DNA from 3 places in the Chromobacterium sp. LK11 genome. Region 1 is predicted to be linked to each of the others. Evidence: predicted binding sites of a transcription regulator. Region 1 holds the regulator's gene; each other region holds the start of a gene.

Region 1 (15,270 bases):
CGATCAAGGCGATCGCCTGCCGGGTTTTGTCGCGCACCGCCATCAATTGCTGCGGATCGAAGGCCGGGCCCACGCCCTCCAAGGCCGATTGTTCAAGGTTTGCTTCCATTTCATGCTCCTTTGCTGAATGCGGGCAGGCGGCCGCCTACCCGGGTACGACAACGCTCAAACCGTGCAAGCGCGGCTGCAGCGCGATCTGACAAGCCAGCCGGCTGCGGCCGTCATTCACTTCCAGCACTTCCAGCGCCGCCAGCAGCCGCCGCTCCGTACGCTCCATCGCCGGCAAGCGCGGCAGCCAGTCCTGTCCGACGCGCACCAGGCAAGTGCCGCAGGCGGCCTGCCCGCCGCAAACGCCGCGCATCAGCCCGGCGGCGGCCAGCGCCTGCATCAGGCTGCCGGCGGCGGCCACTTCCAGCCTCCGCTCCCCGCCATCCGCGACGCGCACGCTCAAGGCCACCGCCTCCAGGGCGGATGCGGCGGAAAGCGCCGGCTGAAACGCGTCGGCCAGGAAGCGTTCCTCCGGCAGGCCGCGCTGTCGCGTCAGCAACTGGCGCGCAGCGCCCACCATCGCCGGCGCGCCGCAGGCATAGACCTCGGCGGCGCGCAAACAGGGGAAATCCTCGGCCGCCGCCTGCTGGACGAAACCGCGCCGTCCGTCCCAACCCGGTCCGGGTTCGGACAGCACCGGCTCGAAGCGGAAACCCGGACGCTCGCGCTCCCACGCCCGCATCTCCTCAAGCAAATACAGGTCGTCCACGGTGCGGCCGCCCCAGTACAAGGTCACCGGCCGGCCTCCGGCCGCGCCCAGTCCCTGCAGCAACATCGCCCGCAGCGGCGCGATGCCGGTGCCGGTGGCCAGCATCAGCGCCTGTTCGGCGCCGGAGTCCTCCCGCCACACGCAGTCACCGTAGGGCCCCTCCAGCCAAAGCGCGTCGCCCGGCCGCGCTTGCCGACTCAGCCATTCGGAAAACGCCCCGCCCGGCTGCAGCCGCACCTGCAGCTCCACGCCGCCGTCGGCGCGCGGCGCCGCCGCCATCGAATAACTGCGCGTCAGCCCGCCCGGAGCCGTCACCGACACGAACTGCCCGCCGCGAAAACGCAGCGGCTCCGCATCGACGCACTCCAGCCGCAAGCCGCGCACCTCGCGTCCCAGCCTCTCTATCGCCGCCAGCCGGTAGCCGCGCGCGCCGCTGTCTGTCTGTTCCGTCATTTCCGTTCCTTGATCTCTCTCGCCGCGTCGGCGGCGCTGATGACCGGAAAGACTTTAGGCGGTCTTTGGACCAGCAAAAACATCCAGTTTTGATAAGATTGATGGTCCAGAAACCAGAAGTGCGGACCAGGGAAGGAGAGCGCGCATGCTGCGCAAATGGGATTTGCAACTCAGCCTGGACCGAGGCGGCGGGCTGCCGGTGCACCTGCAAATCGCCCAGCGGATCAGCGCCGACATCCAGCGCGGCCGGCTGCCGCCGGGCGCGCCGCTGCCGGGCAGCCGCGAATTGGCGGCGCAGTTGGGCGTCAACCGCAAGACCGCGGTGCTGGCCTATGAGGAACTGGCGGCGCAAGGCTGGCTGCTGACCCAGGGCCGGCGCGGCACCTTCGTCGCGCCCAGCCTGCCGCTGTTGTCGCCGCGGCCCGCACCGGCCGCCGCGCGGACGCCGACAAGCGTCCCCACGAACGACGCCATCGACTTCGGCGACGGGGTGCCGGATTCGCGGCTGATTCCCTTCGACGTGCTGGGGCGCGCCTACCGCCGCGCGCTGATCGCCGCCGCCCGCGCCGGGCGGCTGGCCTACGGCGATCCGCGCGGAGAATTGCCCTTGCGCCAGGCCTTGGCGGAAATGCTGGACATGGAGCGCGGCCTGGATGCTGACGCCGAACGCATCTGCCTGGTGCGCGGCAGCCAGATGGGCATCTATCTGGCCGGCCGCGCGCTGCTGCGGCCCGGCGACGCCGTGGCGCTGGACGCGCTCAGCTATCCGCCGGCGCGCGAAGCCTTCCGCTCCCTGGGCGCGCGGCCGCTGGATGTGGAACTGGACGCCGCCGGCATGCGGCCGGACGCGCTGGAGAGGCTGTGCCGAACCCAGCCGGTCAAGGCCGTCTACCTGACCCCGCACCACCAATACCCGACCACCCTGATGATGCCGGCCGAACGGCGCTTGCAATTGCTGGCCCTGTCGCGGCGCTACGGCTTCGCCATCATCGAGGACGATTACGACCACGAATTCCACTTCAGCCGCAGCCCGGCGCTGCCGATGGCCAGCCTGGACGCCGCCGAGCGCATCGTCTACGTCGGCTCCCTGTCCAAAGTGCTGGCCCCGGGCCTGCGCGTCGGCTATCTGGTGGCCGAGCCCGCCATCATCGAGCGCTGCGCCGCCGACATCATGCTGATAGACCGCCAGGGCAACGCCGTCACCGAGCTGGCGGTGGCGGAACTGATGCACAGCGGCGAACTGAAACGCCATCTCCGCCGCGCGCTGCGAGTCTATCGCGCGCGCCGCCAGGCGCTGGCCGACGCGATAGACCGCCATCTGGCCGGCCTGGCCGACTACGATCTGCCCGAAGGCGGCCTGGCGCTGTGGCTGCGGCTGCCGTCCTGGGTGGACATGCCGCGGCTGTGCGCGGACGCGCAAAACGCCGGCGCGCGCGTCCTGCCCGGCGGCGCCTTCGCCGGCGACGGCCGCGACATCCCCGCGCTGCGCCTGGGCTTCGGCGCGCTGGAGCCGGCTCAGTTGGAGCAAGGCGTCGCCCGCCTGGCCCGGGCGCTGCGTGGGCAAATTCCGGCGGCGGGATTGCGAACCTCATGACAAAGAACTAATCTGAGCCGATACCTCCACCCGAAAGGCCCGCCATGGACCACGCCAACGGCCCGTACCGGCTCACGCTGGAACGGCTGATCGACGCCCCGCCGGAACAGGTTTACCGCGCCTGGACCGAAGCCGAACTGCTATGCCAATGGTTCACCCCGCGGCCGTGGACCGTGGCCTCGGCCGAACTGGACGTCCGGCCCGGCGGCTCCAGCCTGGTGGTGATGCGCAGTCCGGAAGGACAGGACTTCCCCAATCGCGGCGTCTATCTGGAAGTGCGGCCCGGACGCCGGCTGGTGTTCACCGACGCCTATACCGAGGCCTGGTTGCCGTCGGCCAAGCCCTTCATGACCGTGATGCTGGACTTCGAAGCCCGCGACGGCAAGACCCATTACCGCGCCGACGTCCTGCACTGGACCGAGGCCGACCTGCGCGAGCACGAGGCGATGGGCTTCGCCAGTGGCTGGGGCCAGGCTACCGATCAGCTGGAGGCCTTGTTGGCCGGGCTGCGCAAAGAGCGTTGAGCGCGCGCTTGTTTATCAATCGCTTAGCTCGCGCCGTCGCCGCCGGAGCCGTCCGCTCCGCCGCGGCGCCTTGCCAAAACAGGCAAAAACCGCTACATTCGGGCGCTCTAGCCGAAAACGCGCGGGTGTAGCTCAATGGTAGAGCAGAAGCTTCCCAAGCTTACGACGAGGGTTCGATTCCCTTCACCCGCTCCAGTCCGATTTCCCAACCCGTAACCTAGATCCAAGCGCTGGCATGGCCCATCCGAGCATCCCCCAATGAAATTGAACTCCGGCCGGCTGTGGCTTCGCATCGCTGTTTACAGCCTCACCGCGCTGATTGCGGTCGTCGTGCTGGTGCAATCGCTGATCTACTGGCAATTCAATGAAGCCCAGGTGCGCGGCACCCTGTCGCACGCCTTGCAGGACACCGGCCGCGTCATCAGCATCGAGGGCCGCGTCACTCCGGTATTGTTCCCCTCCCCCGGCATCCAGATCGAAAAACTCTCCGTCTCCGAACCGGGCCAGCAAACGCCTTTCGCCCGCGTGGAGGAATTGCGCGTCGGCCTGGCCTGGTGGCCGCTGCTGTTCGGCAACCGCGAAGTGAGTTCGGTGGCCCTGTACGGCCCCAGCGCCAACATCAGCCGCGGCGAAGACGGCCGCCTGTCCATCGCCGACCTGTTCCAGCGCCATAGCCAGAGCAGCTTTTCCGTCAAGCTGGACACGCTGAAGATACGCGAAGGCACCCTGGTGCTGTCCGACCAGATGACGCATACCGACAGCCGCGTCGCCAGCATCAGCCTGGACGCCGACGATCTGCGCGGCAGCGCCAGCCTCAGCGCCGGCGCCATCCTGGAACAGGGCTCGCGTCCGGTGCGGCTGGCGGTCAACACCCCGCTGTCCATCCAGGACGACCAGGTCAGCCTGGAAGCGCTGGACGCGGTGGCGATGACTCAGGTGCCCGGCCTGGGCGAAAGCAAGCTCACCGTCAGCGGCCAGTACAAACTCAATTTCGCCACCTTGCAGGCCACCGGCAGCAATGTGGCGCTCGCCTTCAGCAGCGAGCGGCCCAGCAGCGAAGTCCACCTGGCGCTGCCGCAGATCAACGCCAGCTTCGACGAGCTGACCATGCCCTCCGGCCAGCTGAGCGCCAAGCTCAGCTACGCGCGCAGCCAGTACCAGCTGGAAGCCGCGCTGGAAAACCTCAAGCTCAACGAAGCCGGCCTGTACGCCGACAAGCTGCACGGCGACTTCAACTGGCTGGCCGGCTCCACCAAGGTCAACGTCAAGCTCAACGCGCCGCTGTCCCTGGCCGGCATGAACCAATTGCGGATGCAGCCGCTGGCGCTGACCTCCACCATCACCACCCCGCTGCTGCCGCGCGGCAAGCTGGTCTCCACCATGGACGGCGCGCTGGACGGCGACCTGGACGAGCCGCGCTTCAATCTGCGCGTCGCCGGCAAGATGGACGGCTCCGACCTGGCGGTCACCGTCAGCCAGTACGGCCTGATCAAGCCGCGCCACGAGGCGACGGTGTCGGTGGGCCGGCTGGACCTGAACCGCTATCTGCCGGAAAGCAAGGGCGATCCGGTGGCCATCTTCCAGAACACCGGCGACATCCCGCTGGACTGGCTGGACCTGTTCGACCTCACCGGCAAGGTGGCGATAGGCGAACTGGCGGTGGGCCGCTTCCGCATCAAGCAGATCAGCAGCAATGTGCGCGTCAACCCGCGCGAGCTGGAGCTGGACCAGATGTCGGCCGACATCTACGAAGGCCGGCTGCAGGGCGACGCCAGCCTCAGCCGCCGCGACGTGCCGCAGCTGAAAGTGAACCAGACGCTGCAAGGCATGAAGATCCGGCCGCTGCTGGTGGACCTGTTCAACTTCAGCCGCCTGGACGGCAAGGGCAACGGCAAGATAGACATCAACGCCGACGGCAAATCTTTCGCCCAGCTGCGCGACACCCTGAGCGGCAATGTGCAGATGAGCCTGAACAACGGCGCGCTGACCGGCATCGACCTGGTGGCGGCGCTGAAGAACCTGCCGGCCGAGCTGAAGGAATGGAACAGCGCCGCGCAGAACGACCAGAAAACCACCTTCTCCACGCTGTCCAGCAGCTTCCGCCTGGACAAGGGCGTGGCGCGCAGCCAGGACCTGAAGCTGGCCTCTCAGCTGATGAATGTGGGCGGCGGCGGCAAGATAGACCTGAAGCAGAGCATCGTCGACTACACCATGGACGTGCAGGCCAACCCGCTGGCCTTCGCCCGCCTCAAGGGCGTCAACGTGCCGCTGAAGATCACCGGCCCGCTGAACGCGCCGGTGTACGCGCTGGACTTCAACGCCATGGTCAAGGGCAAGAAGACCGAGGTAGAGAAGCAACAAGCGCTGAAACAGCAGTTGCAAAAGCAGATCACCACCATCCTGCCTTAAGAACCTGTTTACGATCTGCTGCGCGTCGTGGAGCGTTACACGGTGAGTACAGCTTCGAAATGCTCATGTACCACGTGTACATTCCGCTTTCTCAGCCGTTTTCGCCTTAGCCCGCGAGATCGTAAACACGTTCTAAGCCCCGGCAAGCGACTTCAACACGAACGGCCCCCGCGACTCACGTCGCGGGGGCCGTTTCCGTTTACGCCTTCAACACCGGCAAAGCCCCACAGGCTGGAGCGAGACCACGCCTAAAGACTTAGCAAGCGGAATCCACATGCGGTATCCGGGCATGTCTGAAGTGGCGCTCACCCTATGGCGCGCCACGACGCTCGGCAGATCGAGAGCCCCTTCCTAAACCGCTACTCCCCCTGCAGAATCCGGTACTCGGCCAGCGCCAGCTGCTCCGGCGTGCCCAGCAACACCAGCGCGTCGCCCTGCTCCACCTCGAAACTGTCGTCGAAATCAGTGCGTCGCACCCGCTGGCGGCGGATCGCCTTCAGCTCCACGCCCAAATCCCCCAAATGCAGATTGGCCAAGGGCTGGCCCACCGCCGCCGCCCCGGTGCAGACCTGCACGCTCTGCAAGCGCGGCACCAAGGCTTCGTCCATGGCCTCGCCCTCGTCGCTGGCGCCGCGGAAAAAGCCGCGGAACAGGCCGTAGCGCTCCTCGCGCACCGCGCGGATGCGGCGCACCACCCGGCTCGGCGGCACCCCGACCACCAGCAAGGCCTGCGAGGCCAGCATCAGGCTGCCCTCCATCACCTCGGCCACCACCTCGTCGGCGCCGGCGTGGCGCAGCTGATCCATATCGCTGTCGTCCACGGTGCGCACGATCACCGGCAGCCCCGGCCGCGCGTGTTCGACCGAGCTCAGAATGCGCAACGCCGCGTGGGTGTCGGCGAAAGTCACCACCACCGCCTTGGCGCGCATCAGGCCGGCCGCCACCAGCACCTCGTGCTTGCCGGCGTCGCCGAACACCACCGGATCGCCGGCCTCGCCGGCCTCGCGCACCCGCTCCGGGTCCATGTCCAGCGCGAAGAACGGAATCTCCTCCGCCTCCAGCAAGCGCGCCAGCGCCTGGCCGCTGCGGCCGTAGCCGCAGATCACCACGTGATCGTTCTTGGACATGCTCTCCACCAGCATGTGGTGCAGGTCCAGCGCCTGGAACATCCAGTCCTGCTTGATCAGGCGGCGGGTGATCTTGTCGCCGTACAGGATCAGGAAGGGCGCGATCAGCATGGAAATCAGAATCGCGGCGATCGCCGCCTGGGCGGTGCCGGCCGGCACCAGATGCAGGTTCAAGGCCAGCGCCAGCAGCACGAAGCCGAATTCGCCGCCCTGGGCCAGCGCCAGCGCGGCGCGCATGGACTCATTGGACTTGTGACGGAAACCGCGCGCCACGCCGAACACCACCGCCACCTTGATAGGCAGCAGCAGGGCCAGCATCAGCAGCACTTCGCCGAAGCGCTCGAACAACACCGTCAGCTCCAGCTTCATGCCGACGGTGACGAAGAAGAAGCCCAACAGGATGTCGCGGAACGGGCGGATGTCCTCCTCCACCTGGTAACGGTATTCGGTTTCCGAAATCAACATGCCGGCGACAAAGGCGCCCAAGGCCAGCGACAGGCCGGACAGCTCGGTCAGCCAGGCCACGCCCAAGGTCACCAGCAGCACATTGATCATGAACAGCTCGCCCGAGCGCTGGCGCGCCACCAGATGGAACCACGGCCGCAGCAGCCGTTGGCCGAAAAACAGCAACAAGGCCAGCACCACCACCACCTTCAGCGCCGCCAGGCCCAGATCCATCCACAAGGTGTCGCTGCCGCCGGCGAAGGCCGGGAACAGAATCAGCAAGGGGACCACCGCGATGTCCTGGAACAGCAGCACGCCGATGGCCAGTTGGCCGTGGGTCTGGTTCAGCTCCAGCCGCTCGTTCAAGAGCTTGCTGACGATGGCGGTGGACGACATCGCCAGCGCGCCGCCGACGGCGAAGCCGGTCAGCGGGCTGCCGCTGAGCCAGCCCACCGCCAGCCCCACCAGCAGCATGGTCGCCGCCACCTGACCGAAGCCGACGCCGAACACCAGCTGCCGCATCGCGCGTAGCTTGGGCAGGGAAAACTCCAGGCCGATGGAAAACATCATGAAGACAATGCCGATCTCGCCGAGAAAGGCGGTTTCCTCGCCTTGCGGAATCAGATTCATCACGCCGGGGCCGGCCAGGAAGCCCACCACCAGATAGCCGAGCATGGCCGGCACTTTCAGGCTGCGGCACAAAGTCACCGACAACACCGCGGCCAGCAGAACCAAGACGATAGGGGCAAGAGACGAATGCATCGCGCGGCGGAACTCCTGAGGCTGATGGGGTGGAAGGCTGCAATTTTTAACACATGCCAAGCAAAAGATGCACCAGCCTGCGTTCAGCGATTATAACCTTTGATATACTTTCGAATTATGGAAAAAGTACAAGCTCCGTCCCGGCTTCAATTGGCCCGGGAAGTCCTGCAGATCGAGTCCGAAGCCCTCACCGCGCTGTCGAGCAGCCTGAACGGCGACTTTCTCGCCGCCGTGGACCTGATCCTGGCCAGCGCCGGCCGGCTGGTGGTCACCGGCATGGGCAAGTCCGGCCACGTGGCGCGCAAGATCGCCGCCACGCTGGCCAGCACCGGCACGCCGGCCTTCTTCGTCCACCCGGGCGAGGCCGCCCACGGCGACCTGGGCATGATCACCGCCCAGGACATCGTGCTGGCGCTGTCCAACTCCGGCGAAAGCGACGAGATCATCGCGCTGCTGCCGGCCTTGAAGCGCAAAGGCGTGCGTCTGATCTGCATGACCGGACGCGACGGCTCCACCATGGCGCAGGAGGCCGACATCCACCTGGACGCGCGCGTGGAGAAGGAAGCCTGCCCGCTGGGCCTGGCCCCCACCACCAGCACCACGGTGCAGATGGCGCTGGGCGACGCGCTGGCGGTCACGCTGATGGACGCGCGCGGCTTCGGCCAGGGCGATTTCGCGCTGTCGCATCCGGGCGGCAGCCTGGGCCGCAAGCTGCTGGTTCACGTTTCCGACATCATGCACAGCGGCGACGAATTGCCGCGGGTGGCGCCGGGCACGCCGCTGAAGGACGCGTTACTGGAACTGTCGCGCAAGCGGCTGGGCATGCTGGCCGTCTGCGCCGCCGACGACTCCCTGCTGGGCGTCTACACCGACGGCGACCTGCGCCGCACGCTGGAGCGCTCCGCCAACCTCTACGATCTGAGCATCGACCAGGTGATGAGCCCCTCGCCGCGCACCATAGGCCCGAAAAAACTGGCCACCGAGGCGGTGTTCCTGATGGAACAGAACAAGATCACCAGTCTGCTGGTCGTAGATGAAGACAACAAGCTGATAGGCGCGCTGCATCTGCACGACCTATTCAAGGCCGGCGTGATCTGAGTCGCCGGCATTAGCAAGGACAAGCATGCAAAGCATTTTTGAGCAGGCCCGCAAGGTCAAGCTGCTGATCATGGACGTGGACGGCGTGATGACCGACGGCCGCATCTACTACAACGCCCACGGCGAAGAAAGCAAATCCTTCAATGTGCAGGACGGCCTGGGCCTGCGCCTGCTGCGATCCACCGGGGTCCGGCTGGCCATCATCTCCGGCCGCGCCGACCGCTGCGTCGAACACCGCGCCCAGGCGCTGCAGATCGACCACTACTACGGCGGCGTGCACGATAAGAAGCTGGCCCTGGCCGAGCTGCTGGCATGCACCGGCCTAAGCGCCGAAGAATGCGCCTTCATCGGCGACGACCTGATCGACCTGCCCATCCTCACCCGCGTCGGCCTGGCCGTCGCCGTGCCGGAAGCGCCGGCCCTGGTGCGCCAGCACGCCCACTACGTGACCGGCTGCTCAGGCGGCAAGGGCGCGGTGCGCGAGCTGGCCGAGTTGATCATGCAGGCCCAGGGCTCCTTCGATAAAATCCTGGCGGGATATCTGGCATGATCCGCCTGCTGCGTTCCCACCGGCTGTTCCCGCTGCTGCTGGTCGGCCTGACCGGCCTGTTGACCGTGTGGCTGGACCAGGTCTCGCGCTGGGACAGCAACCGCCGCGAACTGGACCCGGACAAGCCCGAGTACGTGGCCGAGCACCTGATCGCCACCCGCTTCGACCCGCAAGGCAAGCTCTACGAACGGCTGATCGCCACGCGCATGTGGCAGTACCCGGGCAAGGACGACGCCTTCTTCGAAAACCCCGAGCTTTACCAATACCAGCAAGGCGCGCTGCAATATCAGTTGATCGGCGACGTCGGCCGTTACAACAACAAGACCCAGCAGGCCTATTTCGACAAGAAGGCGACCATGATCCAGCCCGCCGCCGCGGACAAGCCGGAAACCAAGGTCGTCACCAGCGCCATGCATGTCGACACCGCCAAGAAAATCGCCCGCTCCGCCGCGCCCACCGTGTTCTTTCAGGGCAAATCGCACGGCAACTCCGTGGGCTTCATCTACCAGCAACAGACAGGTTTGTTGAACCTGCTGTCTCACACCAAGATCATTTATGAAAAATAAGCTCCGTCTCCTGCTGGCCGGCCTGGCGCTGGCCGCCGCCTCCGTCGCCCACGCCGAACAGGCCGACCGCACCAAGCCGATGGAAATCACCAGCGACAACGGCTGCACCATGGACCAGATCAAGGGCGTGTCCACTTGCGAAGGCAATGTGGTGATCATCCAGGGCACCTTGCGCCTGAACGCCGACAAAGTCGTCGCCACCCAGGACAAGCAGGGCAACCAGACCCTGGTGGCCACCGGCCGCATCGTCACCTTCCGCCAGAAGATGGACGGCAAGAACGAATGGGTGGAAGGCCAGTCCAGCCGCCTCGACTACAGCAGCTCGGCCAACCTCGCAGTGCTGACCGGCAACGCCCGCGTCAAACGCGAAGGCGATCTGGTGGTGGGCAACGTAATCACCTACAACACCCAGAACGAAACCTATCAAGTGACCGGCGGCACCGCCACCGGCCCCAACAAGGGCCGCGTCACCGTGATCCTGCAGCCCAAGAACACCGCCTCCCAGCCGGCAGCGGCCAAACCCGCCAGCGGAGCCGCCAAATGACGCAAAGCGTGCTCAAGGTGGAGCGCCTGCGCAAGCGCTTCAAGAAACGCACCGTGGTCAAGGACGTGGCGCTTGAAATCGCCAGCGGCGAGGTGGTGGGCCTGCTCGGCCCCAACGGCGCCGGCAAGACCACCAGCTTCTACATGATCGTCGGCCTGATCGGCGCCGACGACGGCGAGATCCGTCTGGATGACCAGGTGATCACCCACTACCCCATCCACCAGCGCGCGCGCCTGGGCCTCGGCTACCTGCCGCAGGAAGCCTCCATCTTCCGCCGCATGACGGTGGAGGAGAACATCGCCGCCATCCTGGAAGTGTCCGGCCTCAAGGGCAAGGAACTGGAGAAGGAGCTGGAGCTGCTGCTGGACGACCTCAACATCGGCCACCTGCGCGACAGCAGCGCCTTGTCGCTGTCCGGCGGCGAACGCCGCCGCGTCGAGATCGCCCGCGTGCTGGCCACCCGGCCGCGCTTCATCCTGCTGGACGAACCCTTCGCCGGCGTCGACCCGATCGCGGTGATCGACATCCAGAAAATCATCTCCTTCCTGAAGGAGCGCGGCATCGGCGTGCTGATCACCGACCATAACGTGCGCGAAACCTTGCGCATCTGCGACCGCGCCTACATCATCAGCGAAGGCTCGGTGCTCGCCTCCGGCGAGCCGGAGGAACTGGTTAACAACGAGAAGGTGCGCGAAGTCTATCTTGGCGAACACTTCCACCTGTAAGCGATGAAACAGACCCTTCAGCTCAAGGTATCGCAGCAGCTGACCCTGACGCCGCAGCTGCAGCAGTCGATCAAGCTGCTGCAGATGTCCACCCTCGACCTGCAGACCGAAGTCGAGCGCTTCCTGCTGGACAACCCCTTGCTGGAGCGCGGCGACGAAGCGCCGCAGGGCGAGGCGCCCGACGCCCCCGCCGGCCAGGAGCAGGACGCCGCCGCGGAAACCCGCGACGAAGCCTCCGGCGACGACGGCGAGCGCGGCGCCGAGGCCGGCGAACTGAGCGACTGGGGCAGCGGCGGCCGCCGCGGCGACGGCGACGACGAGCTGGACCCGATGCTGAACGTGCCCTGTCCGATCAGCCTGCGCGAGCACCTGCTGGCGCAACTGGGCGAAGTGGCGCTGCCGACGCGCGACCAGGCCATCGTGCAACTGCTGATCGAAGAACTGGACGACGACGGCTATCTGGGCCAGACGCTGGAAGACATCGCCAGCCACCTGCCGCTGGAGCTGGAAATCGAGGCCGACGAACTGATGATAGGCCTGCGCCTGCTGCAGCAGTTCGACCCGCCCGGCGTCGGCGCGCGTTCGCTGCCGGAGGCGCTGGCGCTGCAATTGCAGCGGCTGGACCCGGACGAGCCTCAGCGCGAGTTGGCGCTGGCCATCGTCCGCGACCACCTGGCCTTGCTGGGCAACCGCGACTACACCCGGCTGAAAAAGCAGCTGGGCGTCGACGACGCCGCGCTGCGCGCCGCCCAGGCGCTGATCGCCCGCCTCAACCCCCGCCCCACCGCCGGTTTCGGCGCCAGCGACACCCAGTACGTGATCCCCGACATCTCGGTCCGCAAACGCAAGGGGCGCTGGGTGGCGACCCTCAACGGCGGCGCGGTGCCGCGCTTGCGCGTCAACCAGATGTACGCGCGGCTGCTGGCGGAAAACCGCGGCGGCAACGGCGAAATGTCCTCGCGGCTGCAGGAGGCGAAATGGCTGGTGAAGAACATCCAGCAGCGATTTGACACTATCCTGAAAGTGGCGGAAGCTATCGTTGAACGGCAGCAATCGTTCTTTGAACACGGCGAAGTGGCCATGCGCCCGCTGATCCTGCGCGACATCGCGGACGAGCTGGGCCTGCATGAATCCACGGTTTCCCGGGTCACCACCCAGAAATACCTGCTCTGCCCGCGCGGCCTGTTCGAGCTCAAGTATTTCTTCGGCAGCGCGCTGGAAACCGACAGCGGCGGCGAATGCTCCGCCACCGCGATCAAGGCCCACATCCGCAGCCTGATAGACGCCGAATCGCCGAGCAAGCCGCTGTCCGACAGCGCCCTGGTCGAAGCGCTGGCCAAACAGGGAATACAAGTTGCCAGACGCACGATAGCCAAGTATCGTGAAGCCATGCAGATACCGCCGGTCAACCAGCGCAAGACGCTGTGATCCGCGCGGCAGAATACAGCGATCCGGCCGACCCGACCGGACTGTCAACACCAGAAGGAGCTAGGGTATGAACCTCAAAGTAACTGGACTGCATCTGGAAGTAACTCCCGCCCTGCGCGAATACGTTGAAACCAAAATGGAGCGCGTTACTCGACATGTCGACCATGTGATCGACATTTCCGTTACTCTGTCTGTTGATAAACTGGTGCAAAAAGCTGAAGTCAACGTGCATCTGTCCGGCAAGGACATCCACGTGGAAGCCACCGAATCCGATATGTACGCCGCCATCGATCTGTTGATCGACAAGCTGGACCGCCAAGTGCTGAAACACAAGGAAAAGCAGTCTGAACACCGTGCTCCGGCCCCTGAAGCCAGCCTGTAATCCCTTGAATTGGAAGGCGGGGGCCTGCGGGTTCCCGCTTTTCTTTGCACTTGCCCGTTTTCAGTACTATCAAGGCAACGTAGAATTGCCGGGTTTTTCTCAGCCGCATGCATAATCCAATATGAACCTCATCGGCAAAATCCTGACTCCCGAACACGTGCTGCTGGATCTCGACGTCGCCAGCAAGAAACGCGTGTTCGAACAAGTCGGCCTCTTGGTTGAAAATACCCGGGGCATCGCGCGCAGCGAAATCTTCGATTGCCTGTTCGCCCGCGAAAAGCTCGGCTCCACCGGCCTTGGCCAGGGCGTGGCGATTCCGCACGGCCGCGCGCGCGGCCTGAAGGAGGCGATGGGCGTGTTCATCCGCCTGAAGACCCCCATTCCCTTCGACGCCCCCGACGGCAAGCCGGTGCAGTGCCTGTTCGTGCTCTTGGTGCCGGAACAGGCCACCGACCTGCACCTGCAAGTGCTGTCCGAGCTGGCGCAACTGTTCTCCAGCCGCCAGATGCGCGAGCAGATGCTGGGCATCTCCATCCGCGACGAGCTCTACCAGCTGCTCAATAATTGGGTGCCCAATGCCTAGCATCAGCGTCCGCCGGCTGTACCAGGAAAACCAGCAGAAGCTCAACCTGACCTGGGTCGCGGGCACCGGCGGCGCCGACAATATGATAGGCAACGACGAACAGCGCCCCACGCAGGCGCTGGTCGGCCACCTCAATTTCATCCACCCCAACCGGGTCCAGGTGCTGGGCCTCGCCGAGGTGGACTATCTGAACCGGCTGGAGCAGTCCGCCGCCAAGACCGCGCTGGACCAGCTGTTCCACAAGAGCATGTCGGTGGTGATGGTGGCCAACGACCAGCCGGTGCCCAAGCTGCTGCGCGACTACTGCCACACCCACAACGTCCCGCTGATGACCACCAAGCTGGAAAGCCCCTACCTGATGGATGTGCTGCGCATCTATCTGGCGCGGGCGCTGGCGGTGTCCACCGTGCTGCACGGCGTCTTCCTCGACGTGTTCGAGATCGGCGTGCTGATCATGGGCGATTCGGCGATGGGCAAGAGCGAACTGGCGCTGGAACTGATTTCCCGCGGCCACGGCATGGTGGCCGACGACGCGGTGGAACTATACCGCATCGGCCCGGACACGCTGGAAGGCCGCTGTCCGCCGCTGCTGCGCGACTTCCTGGAAGTGCGCGGCCTGGGCATCCTCAACATCCGCACCATCTTCGGCGAAACCGCGGTGCGGCCGAAGAAGGTGCTGCGGCTGATCATCCATCTGGTCAAGGCCAACGACCAGGCGATGCAGGCGCTGGACCGCCTCAACATCCAGTCCGAGACCCAGGACATCATCGGCGTCACCATCCGCAAGGTGGTGCTGCCGGTGGCCGCCGGCCGCAACCTGGCGGTGCTGGTGGAGGCCGCGGTGCGCAACTACATCCTGCAGCTGCGCGGCATCGACAGCACGCGCGAATTCATCGAACGCCACACCAACTTCCTCAGAGACCAGGAAAATGCGCCTGATATTGATTAGCGGCCTGTCCGGTTCCGGCAAGTCGGTGGCGCTGCGCGCGCTGGAAGACGCCGGCTTCTACTGCGTGGACAATCTGCCGGCCACCATGCTGCACGAGGCGATGTCGCTGTACGCCGACTACGGCTACGAACAGATCGCCATCAGCGTGGACACCCGTTCCGGCCCGTCGCTGGGCGCCTTGCCGGCGGAAATGGAAAAACTGCGGGCCCAGCAGGTGGACGTGCGCCTGCTGTTCCTGGAGGCCACGCCCGCCACCCTGGTCAAGCGCTTCTCCGAAACCCGCCGCCGCCACCCGCTGTCCGGCGCCGACGTCACGGTGGAGGAAAGCATTCTGCTGGAACAGGAAATGCTGGCCGAGATCATGGAGCTGGGCAC
Region 2 (4,699 bases), on a different contig from region 1:
GATGCGCGCGCGCGCCCGCCTGTTCCTCTATCGTTTTGAAAACGAGCTGTTCATCCACGTCAAGGCGCTGGAAGCCGGCGCCACCGGCAAGGAAGCGAACAAGGCGCGCGAAGCCATTCGCGACGGCCTGACCACGATCGCCCCGATTTTCGCCAAGCAGAAGTTCATGCTGGGCGACGACTTCTCCATGATCGACGTGGCGATTGCGCCGTTGATGTGGCGCCTGGAGCATTACAACATCGATCTGGGCAAGAACTCCGCGCCTATCCTGAAGTACGCCGAGCGTATCTTCCAGCGCCAGTCCTTCATCGATTCGCTGACGCCGTCCGAAAAGGCCATGCGCAAATAAGGATTGCCAATGAGCTCCAGCACCAAGCCCTACATGATCCGAGCGCTGCACGAGTGGTGCGGCGACAACGGCTTCACGCCCTATGTGGTGGTATGGGTCAACGAGCGCGCCGACGTGCCGCGCGAGTACGTGAAGAACAACGAAATCGTGCTGAACATCGGTTTGTCGGCCACCAAGAACTTGCGCATCGACAATGACTGGCTGTCGTTTTCCGCTCGCTTCGGCGGCGTTTCCCGCGACATCTGGGTGCCGATCGGCAATGTGATGTCGATCTTTGCCCGGGAAACCGGCGAAGGCATGGGCTTCGAAGTGGAGCTGGGCGAGGCGGAAGCCGCCGCGCCGACGCTGAAACCGGTGGCGGCCGACGACGAGGCCAAGCCGACGGAGGCGTCGTCCGAGCCGGAGGCTCCGGTCAAGCCGAGCGGGCGTCCCAGTCTGCGCATCGTCAAATAGCGCTTGCAGTCCCGAGAGCGAAAGCCGGCCCTTCAGGGCCGGCTTTTTCATGGGCGGGGGCTTAAAAAAAGGGCGCCGACGGCGCCCCAAGTCCCTTACCACAACAAGAAAATCCGGATTTATTCGACACGCTCCCCGTGCAGGATCACATCCAGCCCTTCGCGTTCTTCGTCTTCCGCGACGCGCAGCCCAATCACCACATCGATCAGCTTCAGCAAGACGAAGGTGACCACGGCGCAATAGGCCGCGGTGATGCCCACGCCCAGCGCTTGAGCGGCTAAGCTGCCTTCGGCGCCGCCGATTTCCTTGACCGCGAAGACGCCGGTGAGCAGAGCGCCCAGAATGCCGCCGATGCCGTGCACGCCGAAGGCGTCCAGAGAGTCGTCGTAGCCCAATATGTGCTTGAGCCCGGTGGCGCCCCAGAAGCAGACCACGCCGGCCGCCAGGCCGATGATCAGCGCGCCCTTGACGTCGACGAAGCCGGCCGCGGGGGTGATGGCGACCAGGCCGGCGACCGCGCCCGAGGCAATGCCCAGCACCGAAGGCTTTTTCTTGGTGAGCCATTCGGCGAACATCCAGGCCAGCGCGGCGGCGGCGGTGGCAAGCTGAGTGGTGACCATGGCCATGCCGGCGCGGCCGTCCGCGGCGGCGGCGGAGCCGGCGTTGAAGCCGAACCAGCCCACCCACAGCATCGACGCGCCCACCAGGGTCAGCACCAGATTATGCGGCGGCATCGCCTCTTTGCCGAAACCGACGCGCTTGCCCAGCACCAGGGCGGTCACTAGGCCGGCGATGCCGGCGTTGATGTGCACGACGGTGCCGCCGGCGAAGTCCAGCACACCCTTGTCCGCCATCCAGCCGCCCGGCGCCCAGACCCAGTGCGCCACCGGCGCGTAGACCAGCAAGGACCACAGCGCCATGAAGACCAGCATGGCGGAAAACTTCATCCGCTCGGCGAAGGCTCCGGTGATCAAGGCCGGGGTGATGATGGCGAAAGTCATCTGAAAGGTCATGAACACCGATTCCGGTATGGTGCCGGCCAGCGGATGCACGGCCAGTTTGCCGGCTTCTTTCAGATAAACCATGCCGTCCAGCATCACGCGGCTCAGGTCGCCGAGATAAGGCGTGCCGACGGTGAAGGCCAGGCTATAGCCGATGACCACCCACAGCACCGTGATCAACGCGGTGATGGCGAAACTCTGCATCAGCGTCGCCAGCACGTTTTTCTTGCGCACCATGCCGCCATAGAACAGCGCCAGGCCGGGGATGGTCATGAACAATACCAGGGCGGTGGAGATCAGCATCCAGGCGGTGTCGCCGGCGCTGATGCTCTTGGCGTCGGCAATCGCCGGACCCGCCGGCGCGGCGGCGAGCGCCAGCGGAGCCATCAGGCTCAAGCCGGCGAGCTGAATGGTTGCGAGCAGTTTTTTCATTGTCGTTTCCCCTGTGTCTCTCTTGTGGTTCAGACCGCGTCGGCGCCGGTTTCGCCGGTGCGGATGCGCACCACCTGTTCCAGGTCGTAGACGAAGATCTTGCCGTCGCCGATCTTGCCGGTGCGGGCGGATTTTTCGATGGCCTCCACCACCTGGTCGAGCAAGGCGTCGTCGATGGCGATCTCCAGCTTGACCTTGGGCAGGAAATCCACCACGTATTCGGCGCCGCGGTAGAGTTCGGTATGGCCTTTTTGGCGGCCGAAGCCTTTGACTTCGGTGACGGTGACCCCTTGCACGCCGATGGCGGACAAGGCTTCGCGGACTTCGTCCAGCTTGAAGGGCTTGATGATGGCAGAAACGAGTTTCATGACTGCTCCTTGGGTCAAATGATCCGGTGTCTAGAGTTGAGCGCTGCTGTCGCGTCAATACGCATGAATCGTGCCAGGCCGGATTGGCGCAAAAGAAATCCCTAAGATCATGTTGCAACGCAAAAAAGGCCTGTACTGGCCTTTTTGGCACTTTCCCGGTGCATGCGGCGACGGCGCGCCGCACTGATTTGGTGCCCAAGGCGCGCGGCGCAGGGAAGGCGGGGGCGAGGAGGCCGCCGCCGGCCCGCGTGGGGGCGGGGACGCGCCGGCGAGTGGCGGACTTGGCTTTTTGCTACACTCTGCTCTGTTATCACTTACTCATTCAAGGAGCCGCGTCATGTTGAGCCAAAAGTTGTTCGAGGAAATCGGCAACAAGATCAGCGAGACCATCGCCGCCAGTCCGGCCAAGGACATCGAGAAAAACGTCAAGGCGATGATGGCCTCCACCTTCAGCAAAATGGATCTGGTGACGCGCGAGGAGTTCGACGTGCAGCAGGAGGTGTTGGTGCGCACCCGCGAGAAGCTGGCGCAACTGGAGCAGAAGCTGGCGCGGCTGGAGGCGCAGGTGTTCCCGGAGGAGGCGAAAGCCACGGTAGAGGCGCAATCAGAACTCGGCCACTCCTGAGCGACATGGCGCTGGCCGTGGTCGCAAGCCGGGCGCTGGCGGGAATGGACGCGCCCGAGGTGGCGGTGGAAGTGCATCTGGCCAACGGCTTGCCCGCCTTCACCATTGTCGGCCTGCCGGACCTGGAGGTGAAGGAAAGCCGGGAGCGGGTGCGCGCGGCGATCCTGACCTCGGGCTTTGAGTTTCCGGCCCGGCGCATCACCGTCAACCTGGCTCCGGCCGATCTTCCCAAAGACTCCGGCCGCTTCGACCTGCCCATCGCCATCGGCATTCTGGCGGCCAGCGGACAAGTGCGCTGCCCTCAGTTGGCGACCTATGAAATCGCCGGCGAGCTGGCCCTGACCGGCGCCTTGCGGCCGGTGCGCGGCGCCCTGGCGATGGCGTGCAAGACGCGAGAGGCGGGGCGCGCCTTCATGCTGCCGATGGCCAGCGCCAAAGAGGCCGCCGTGCTCGAGGGCATGCCCTTGTACGGGGTGAACTCTCTGGTCGAAGCCTGCGCCTTTCTCAACGGCCTTGCCGCGCTGGAACCGTATCGACCCGAGGAAGGCTTGTCCCGCTCGCCTCCGGACTATCTAGATCTACAAGACATCAAAGGCCAGCCGCTGGCGCGTCATGCGCTGGAAGTGGCCGCGGCCGGACGGCACAGCCTCTTGCTGCTCGGGCCGCCCGGCACCGGCAAATCCATGCTGGCGGCGCGCCTGCCCGGCATCTTGCCCGGCATGCCGGACGAAGAGGCGCTGGAAAGCGCCGCCGTGCGTTCCTTGGGGAGCGACGGCTTCGCGCTGGACGATTGGGGCGTGCGGCCGTTCCGCTCTCCGCACCACACCGCGTCCGCGGTTGCGCTGGTGGGCGGCGGCAGCGATCCCCGGCCGGGGGAAATCAGCCTGGCGCATCATGGCGTCTTGTTTTTGGACGAATTGCCCGAGTTCGACCGCAAAGTGCTGGAAGTGCTGCGCGAGCCGTTGGAGGCCGGGGTGATCCACATCTCGCGCGCCGCGCGCCAGGCCAGTTTTCCCGCCCGCTTCCAGTTGATAGCGGCAATGAATCCCTGCCCCTGTGGTTATCTTGGGCATTTCAGCGGAAAATGCCGGTGCACGCCCGAGCAAGTGGGGCGCTATCGAGGTAAAATCTCCGGTCCCTTATTGGATCGTATCGATTTGCACGTCGAAGTGCAGTCCTTGCCCGCCGACGAGTTGGTGGAAGGACCCGCCGGCGAGCCCAGTGCCCAGGTGCGCGAGCGGGTGGAGGCGGCGTATCGTCGGCAATTGGAGAGGCAGGGCAAGGCGAATGCCGGCTTGAGCGGGGCGGAGTTGGAGGCGGTTGGCGCTTTTCACGCCGAGGCGCTGGCATTATTGCGGCAAGTTTTGGACAAGATCGGCTTGTCGGCGCGCAGTTATCATCGGATACTTCGAGTTTCCAGAACCATTGCCGATTTGCAGGGTCAGGCTATGGTCATGCGGGAGCATGTGTT
Region 3 (4,699 bases), on a different contig from region 1:
CCGGCGGATACCAGCGCGAGGCCAGCGGCAACGCCACGGCGAAGGAGGCGCCGGCCACGCCGAGGAACAGGCCCAGCAGCAGCGCGCCGCCCAGGCTGGACAGGCCGACGCGCCAGGCGGCCAGCAGGGCGGCGACGACGACGATCTGGGCGATCAGCCCGGTGCGCTTGGCGCCGATGCGGTCCGCCAGCATGCCGACCGCCAGCCGCAACAGCGCGCCGGCCAGAATGGGGGTGGCCACCATCAAGGCGCGTTCGCGGGTGTCCAGGCCCAGCGCGGCGGCGATGGGCACCTGCAGCGGGCCCAGCAGATACCAGACCATGAAGCTGAGGTCGAAATAGAGGAAGGCGGACAGCAAGGTGGGCTTGTGCCCGCTGTGCCAGAATGAACGGTCCATGCGAAACTCCTGTGCCGCGAGCGGCCGGGGGCCGGCCAAAATAAAAACGGCGTTCGCTCCTCGGTGATAGCAGGAGCGGACGCCGTTGTCCGTTGCCGTCCCGGCCGCCTTTGGCCGGACAAGCATTTGGGGCGGGCGGGGCACGTCTTTGTGCCAGGCCCGGCTTGACTTATGCAAACGCCGTGCCAGCCGCGGCGCGGCGAAATTTCAATGTTTACATGGTCTTGCGGCGGAGGGGCGCACCGCGCTGGTGCGGAAGCAGCCGGCCGCGCACTGTGTTTGTGCGTTGCAGCATGCTGGGCCTGGAGTCCGCTCAAAATCTTGCGAGCAAGAGCGAGACCTTGAACAGGCCCTGAGAAAATCGTGAACCGTTGTTCAGCCGGGCAGGTCCAGCGCGGCTTGGTAGCGCGGCTGCCCGTCCCATTCCACGCCGTCGCAGAGCCGGCCGCGGCGCTGAGGCTGGGCCGGAACCGGCAGGCCCAGCGCGTCCGCCGCTTGCCGGTAGAGCCGGCTCTGGCTGACCGCGGCGGCCACGGCTTGCGCGTCCTCGTCGCCGCTCAGCCAGCCCCAGCGCCGGAACTGGTCGACGAACCAGACGCCGTCGGACGGATAGGGATAGTTGACCCGGCCCTGGTCGAAGAAGCGCAGCGCCGCCGCGCCGGCGGCGACCGAGGGCAGGGTGGCGGCGATCAGCGTCTCCGGCAGGGCTATATGCTCCGGCCGCGCCAGCCAGCGCGCCGCCTGGCGGCGGTGTTCGCTGTGTTCCAGCCAGCGGCAGGCTTCCAGCAGCGTCATGATCAGCGCGCCGGCGGCGGCCGGTTCTTGTTGCGCGAAGTCGCGGCGGCAGAGCAGGGCTTTCTCCGGGTGGCCGGGCCAGATCTCGCCGCTGGCGACGACGACGCGGCCGGCCTGGCGCGCCGCCGCCTGCTGGTGCCAGGGCTCGCCGGCGCAGAAGCCGTCCAGCTGGCCGGCCTCCAGCGCTGCGCCCATCTGCGGCGGCGGGATCACCACCAGGCGCGCGTCGCGCCGCGGGTCCAGGCCTTGCGCCGCCAGCCAGTAATTGAGCCACAAGGCATGCGTGCCGGCGGGGAAGGTGTGCGCCAAGGTCAGCGGCGCGCAGTCCTGGCGGGCGCGGCGGCGCAAGGCCTGTTCCGGCGCGGCGGTCAGGGCGTCGGCCAGCGGGTGGCTGAGGGTGATGGCCTGGCCGTTCTGGTTCAGCGTCATCAGCAGCGCCATGTCGGCTTGCGGGCCGGCCAGGCCCAGCTGCATGCCGTAGGCCAGGCCGTACAGCGCCGCGGCGGCGTGCAGGCGGCCGTCCAGCAGCTTGTCGCGCACCGCGCTCCACGATGGCTGGCGCAGCAGTTCCAGCTCCAGGCCGTGGCGGCGGTCCAGCCCCAGCTGGCGCGCGACGATCAGCGGCGCGCTGTCGGTCAGCGGCAGATAGCCCAGGCGCAGGCGGTGCGGTACGGTCATGGGGGCGGTCCTCGTGGTTCAGCCTAGCAGTTCGGCGGCCTGGATCAGTTGTCGGGCCAGTTCGGCGACGCGCAGGCCCTCGCGCATCGCCTGGCGGCGCAGCGCCTGGTAGGCGTCGTTCTCGCTGAGCCGGCGCCTGTCCATCAGAATGCCCTTGGCGCGCTCGATCAGCTTGCGCTCGGCCAGCTGTTGTTCCGCCGCCGCCAGCCGCCGCCGCAAGCGGGCGTCCTCGGCGAAGCGCGCGCGGGCCAGGTCGATGATGGGCGCCAGCCGCGCGGCGTCGGCCTGGTCCACCACATAGGCCGCCACGCCGGCGTGGACCGCGGCCTCTATCGTGGGCAGGTCGCCCTGGTCGGCGAACATCACCACCGGGTGCGGCGCGATTTCGCCCAGCAGCGCCAGTTGCTCAAGGGTGTCGCGCGACGGCGATTCGGTGTCCACGATCACCACGTCCGGCCGCAGCCCTTCCACCGCCTGCAGCAAGGCCGCGGCGCCGTCCACCTCGGCGACGACGGCGTAGCCGGCGCGCGCCAGCGCCTGGCGCAGCGAGGCGATGGTTTTGGCGTGGTCGTTGACCAGCAGCAGGCGCAGCGGCGGAGGGGCGGACATTGCGGCACCGGGGGAAAGGGACGGCTTGGATCAAGCAAGCGCCGTGCCCAAGGGAATTCTTGACGCGATTTTTAGCGGGGACGCGGCCGGATTGACGCGGCGTTTAGCCGCGATGGCTTATCGTGGAAACGAGATAGGCCAATGGACGGGGAGGTGAAGCACGGGTGAACGACAGTCGTTGGCGAGGCCGGCCCCGCGCGAGCGGAGCCGGCCGATTTCATTTCAGCTTGACGTTCCAGTTGTCCTCGACGCAGCGCTGGTAGTTGCCGGCTTGCAGCGCGCTGTACGGCGTCTGGTAGTTCACCAACTGGCATTTGTAGTCATTGCCCCATTTCCAGTCCTTTTCCCAATAGATGTTGTAGGCGGCGGAGCTGGCGGCGCTGAAGCGCTGCATATTGGCGCAGGACAGTTGTTCGTTGCCGTAGTCCCAGCCCAGATCGTTGGCGAACTGGCGGTAGTAGTCGATGCGGTTCTGCGCGGCCTGGCGCTCGGTGCCGCCGCCGCACTCTGCGTTGATGATCTGGATGGTGGTGGCGAAGTTGTTGCCGGCGCCGGCCGCCTTGTCCGCGGCGTTGGGCACCCAGCTGCCGTCCAGCACGTGCAGCATCGACGGCTTGGGCGGCTGCGGGAAGACGAAGAAGAAGGTGGCCGAGGTCAGGTTGAGCCAGGTGGAGGCCACCAGGTCCGGGTTCTTCAGCAGCACCGATTGGTCGCCGTCGAACATGGCCTGGGAGAAGGGGCCGTAATTGTAGTTGTAGGACAGCTGTTTGGCGCCGCGGCCGAAGTATTTCTTCCAGCTGCCGTCGGCGTTCTTGCCGCAAGTCCACACCTTGTTGAACACCGGATCGGCGCATTCGGTGTTGTAGCCGCAGCCGGGTCCGGTTTCGGCGCAGCCCATCTCGCGCAGATATTTCAGGCCCTGCCGCCATTCCGGAACCGTGTCGCTGCGATTGTGGTCGCCGGTTTCCTGGGCGAAGTGGGCGAACATGGCGGCCAGGCTGTGGCGGCAGATGGCGTCGCCGTCGCGGCCGTCGCGGTAGTCGTCGCAGATGGCGGGGAATTTGGCGATGGCCTGCAGGAAGCGCTGGTAGCTGTAACTGGCGTCGCGGCGCGAGAAATAGTATTCCCACTTGGCCGCCGGCAGCAGCCGTTCCACCCGGCGCACGTTCAGCGGGTTGGCGGCGCGGCCGGGCGCCACTTGCTCAACCTGGACGTTGGGCAGGGTGCGGATCGAGGCCTTGACGCTGCGGAAGAAGGGGGTGTCGGTCAGCGCGGCTTCGTATTGCAGCGCCTGTTGCAGCGTGGGCGGCTGAGGCTCGGCCAGGGCGGCCTGGCAGGCCAGGCCCAGGATCAGGGCGGTCAGGGGTTTGCGCATGTTGGCTCCTGTTGTCGGGCTGCCGGCGGGCGGACGCCGCGTGGAATCGGGGCAGCCGTTTATGTGGTTTTCTGCCGCGCGGATGGCGCGGCATAGATACCACTATGGAACCAATTTTTGATATGTCAAATGACTTTTTGAGGATGAATCAGATTGACGCGGCGATGCCCGCCATTGACGACGGCGCGCGCGGCTAAGCCGGGCTCGGGCAAACAAGGCGGAAGCGGCCGCGGCTGGCGCCGGGGTGAGATCCCGGGCGGGTGCGGCGTTTGAGCGTCAATCGGATCGGGGCGGCCGTCTCAGGGGCGAGAGGCGTTGATCCAGGCGTCGTGCGGGTAGCTGGCGGAATCCAGGCCCAGTTCGGACGAAAAAGTGACGTGGCAATGACGTCCTACTGCGTTGACCGCAATCACGGTAAATGTGATTGCGGCGCTATCGTGTTGTTCGGCGATGTAATCGCCGGGTTTGAGTTCATTGACTCGCAAATGTTGCTCCTGGGCATGACCGCGAAAGCGGGCCATGCCGGCAGATCAACGGCGTCGGTTGTGATGGGGGCGAGGCGTGCCGCCGCCGGCCGGCGCCGTCGGATGACGGAAATTGATGCGGCCCTTGGTCAGATCGTAGGGCGACATCTCTACAGTGACGCGGTCGCCTACCAGAACGCGAATACGGTGCATCTTCATCTTGCCCGAGCCATAGGCAAGGATTTCGACGTTGTTGTCCAGGCGCACGCGGAAGCGGGACTCGGGCAACATTTCAATGACAACACCTTCCAGTTCGATCATGTCTTCTTTGGACATTACGATTCCTTTCTAATACGGTAGGCCAACAGCCACAGCGGCAGT

What was found. Region 1 encodes sigma-54, which starts transcription at its own class of promoters, with help from an activator protein. Its sites were predicted from a motif close to CTGGCACGCTTCATGCTT; they were not measured.
Region 2: a site for sigma-54 is predicted at 2,663-2,680, ahead of glnK (P-II family nitrogen regulator). Genes of this name have one in related genera too.
Region 3: a site for sigma-54 is predicted at 2,512-2,529, ahead of VK98_RS14295 (ANTAR domain-containing response regulator). Genes of this name have one in related genera too.

The regions. Positions count from the first base shown of each region.
Region 1 covers NZ_LDUR01000027.1:202,855-218,124, forward strand. The annotation lists gene VK98_RS16635 (M24 family metallopeptidase) at 1-109, opposite strand, end outside; gene VK98_RS16640 (FAD-binding oxidoreductase) at 146-1,210, opposite strand; gene VK98_RS16645 (PLP-dependent aminotransferase family protein) at 1,356-2,804, shown strand; gene VK98_RS16650 (SRPBCC family protein) at 2,849-3,328, shown strand; tRNA gene VK98_RS16655 (tRNA-Gly) at 3,450-3,523, shown strand; gene VK98_RS16660 (AsmA family protein) at 3,587-5,737, shown strand; gene VK98_RS16665 (cation:proton antiporter) at 6,097-8,070, opposite strand; gene VK98_RS16670 (KpsF/GutQ family sugar-phosphate isomerase) at 8,188-9,168, shown strand; gene VK98_RS16675 (HAD family hydrolase) at 9,194-9,718, shown strand; gene lptC (LPS export ABC transporter periplasmic protein LptC) at 9,715-10,284, shown strand; gene lptA (lipopolysaccharide transport periplasmic protein LptA) at 10,274-10,828, shown strand; gene lptB (LPS export ABC transporter ATP-binding protein) at 10,825-11,553, shown strand; gene VK98_RS16695 (RNA polymerase factor sigma-54) at 11,557-12,981, shown strand; gene hpf (ribosome hibernation-promoting factor, HPF/YfiA family) at 13,049-13,363, shown strand; gene ptsN (PTS IIA-like nitrogen regulatory protein PtsN) at 13,485-13,946, shown strand; gene hprK (HPr(Ser) kinase/phosphatase) at 13,939-14,895, shown strand; gene rapZ (RNase adapter RapZ) at 14,876-15,270, shown strand, end outside.
Region 2 covers NZ_LDUR01000016.1:189,632-194,330, forward strand. The annotation lists gene VK98_RS11545 (glutathione S-transferase N-terminal domain-containing protein) at 1-349, shown strand, start outside; gene VK98_RS11550 (ClpXP protease specificity-enhancing factor) at 359-802, shown strand; gene VK98_RS11555 (ammonium transporter) at 922-2,190, opposite strand; gene glnK (P-II family nitrogen regulator) at 2,265-2,603, opposite strand; gene VK98_RS11565 (accessory factor UbiK family protein) at 2,941-3,228, shown strand; gene VK98_RS11570 (YifB family Mg chelatase-like AAA ATPase) at 3,234-4,699, shown strand, end outside.
Region 3 covers NZ_LDUR01000022.1:32,315-37,013, forward strand. The annotation lists gene VK98_RS14285 (NarK/NasA family nitrate transporter) at 1-397, opposite strand, end outside; gene VK98_RS14290 (CmpA/NrtA family ABC transporter substrate-binding protein) at 773-1,870, opposite strand; gene VK98_RS14295 (ANTAR domain-containing response regulator) at 1,889-2,479, opposite strand; gene VK98_RS14300 (chitinase) at 2,697-3,854, opposite strand; gene VK98_RS23765 (hypothetical protein) at 4,154-4,339, opposite strand; partial or broken gene infA (translation initiation factor IF-1) at 4,442-4,654, opposite strand.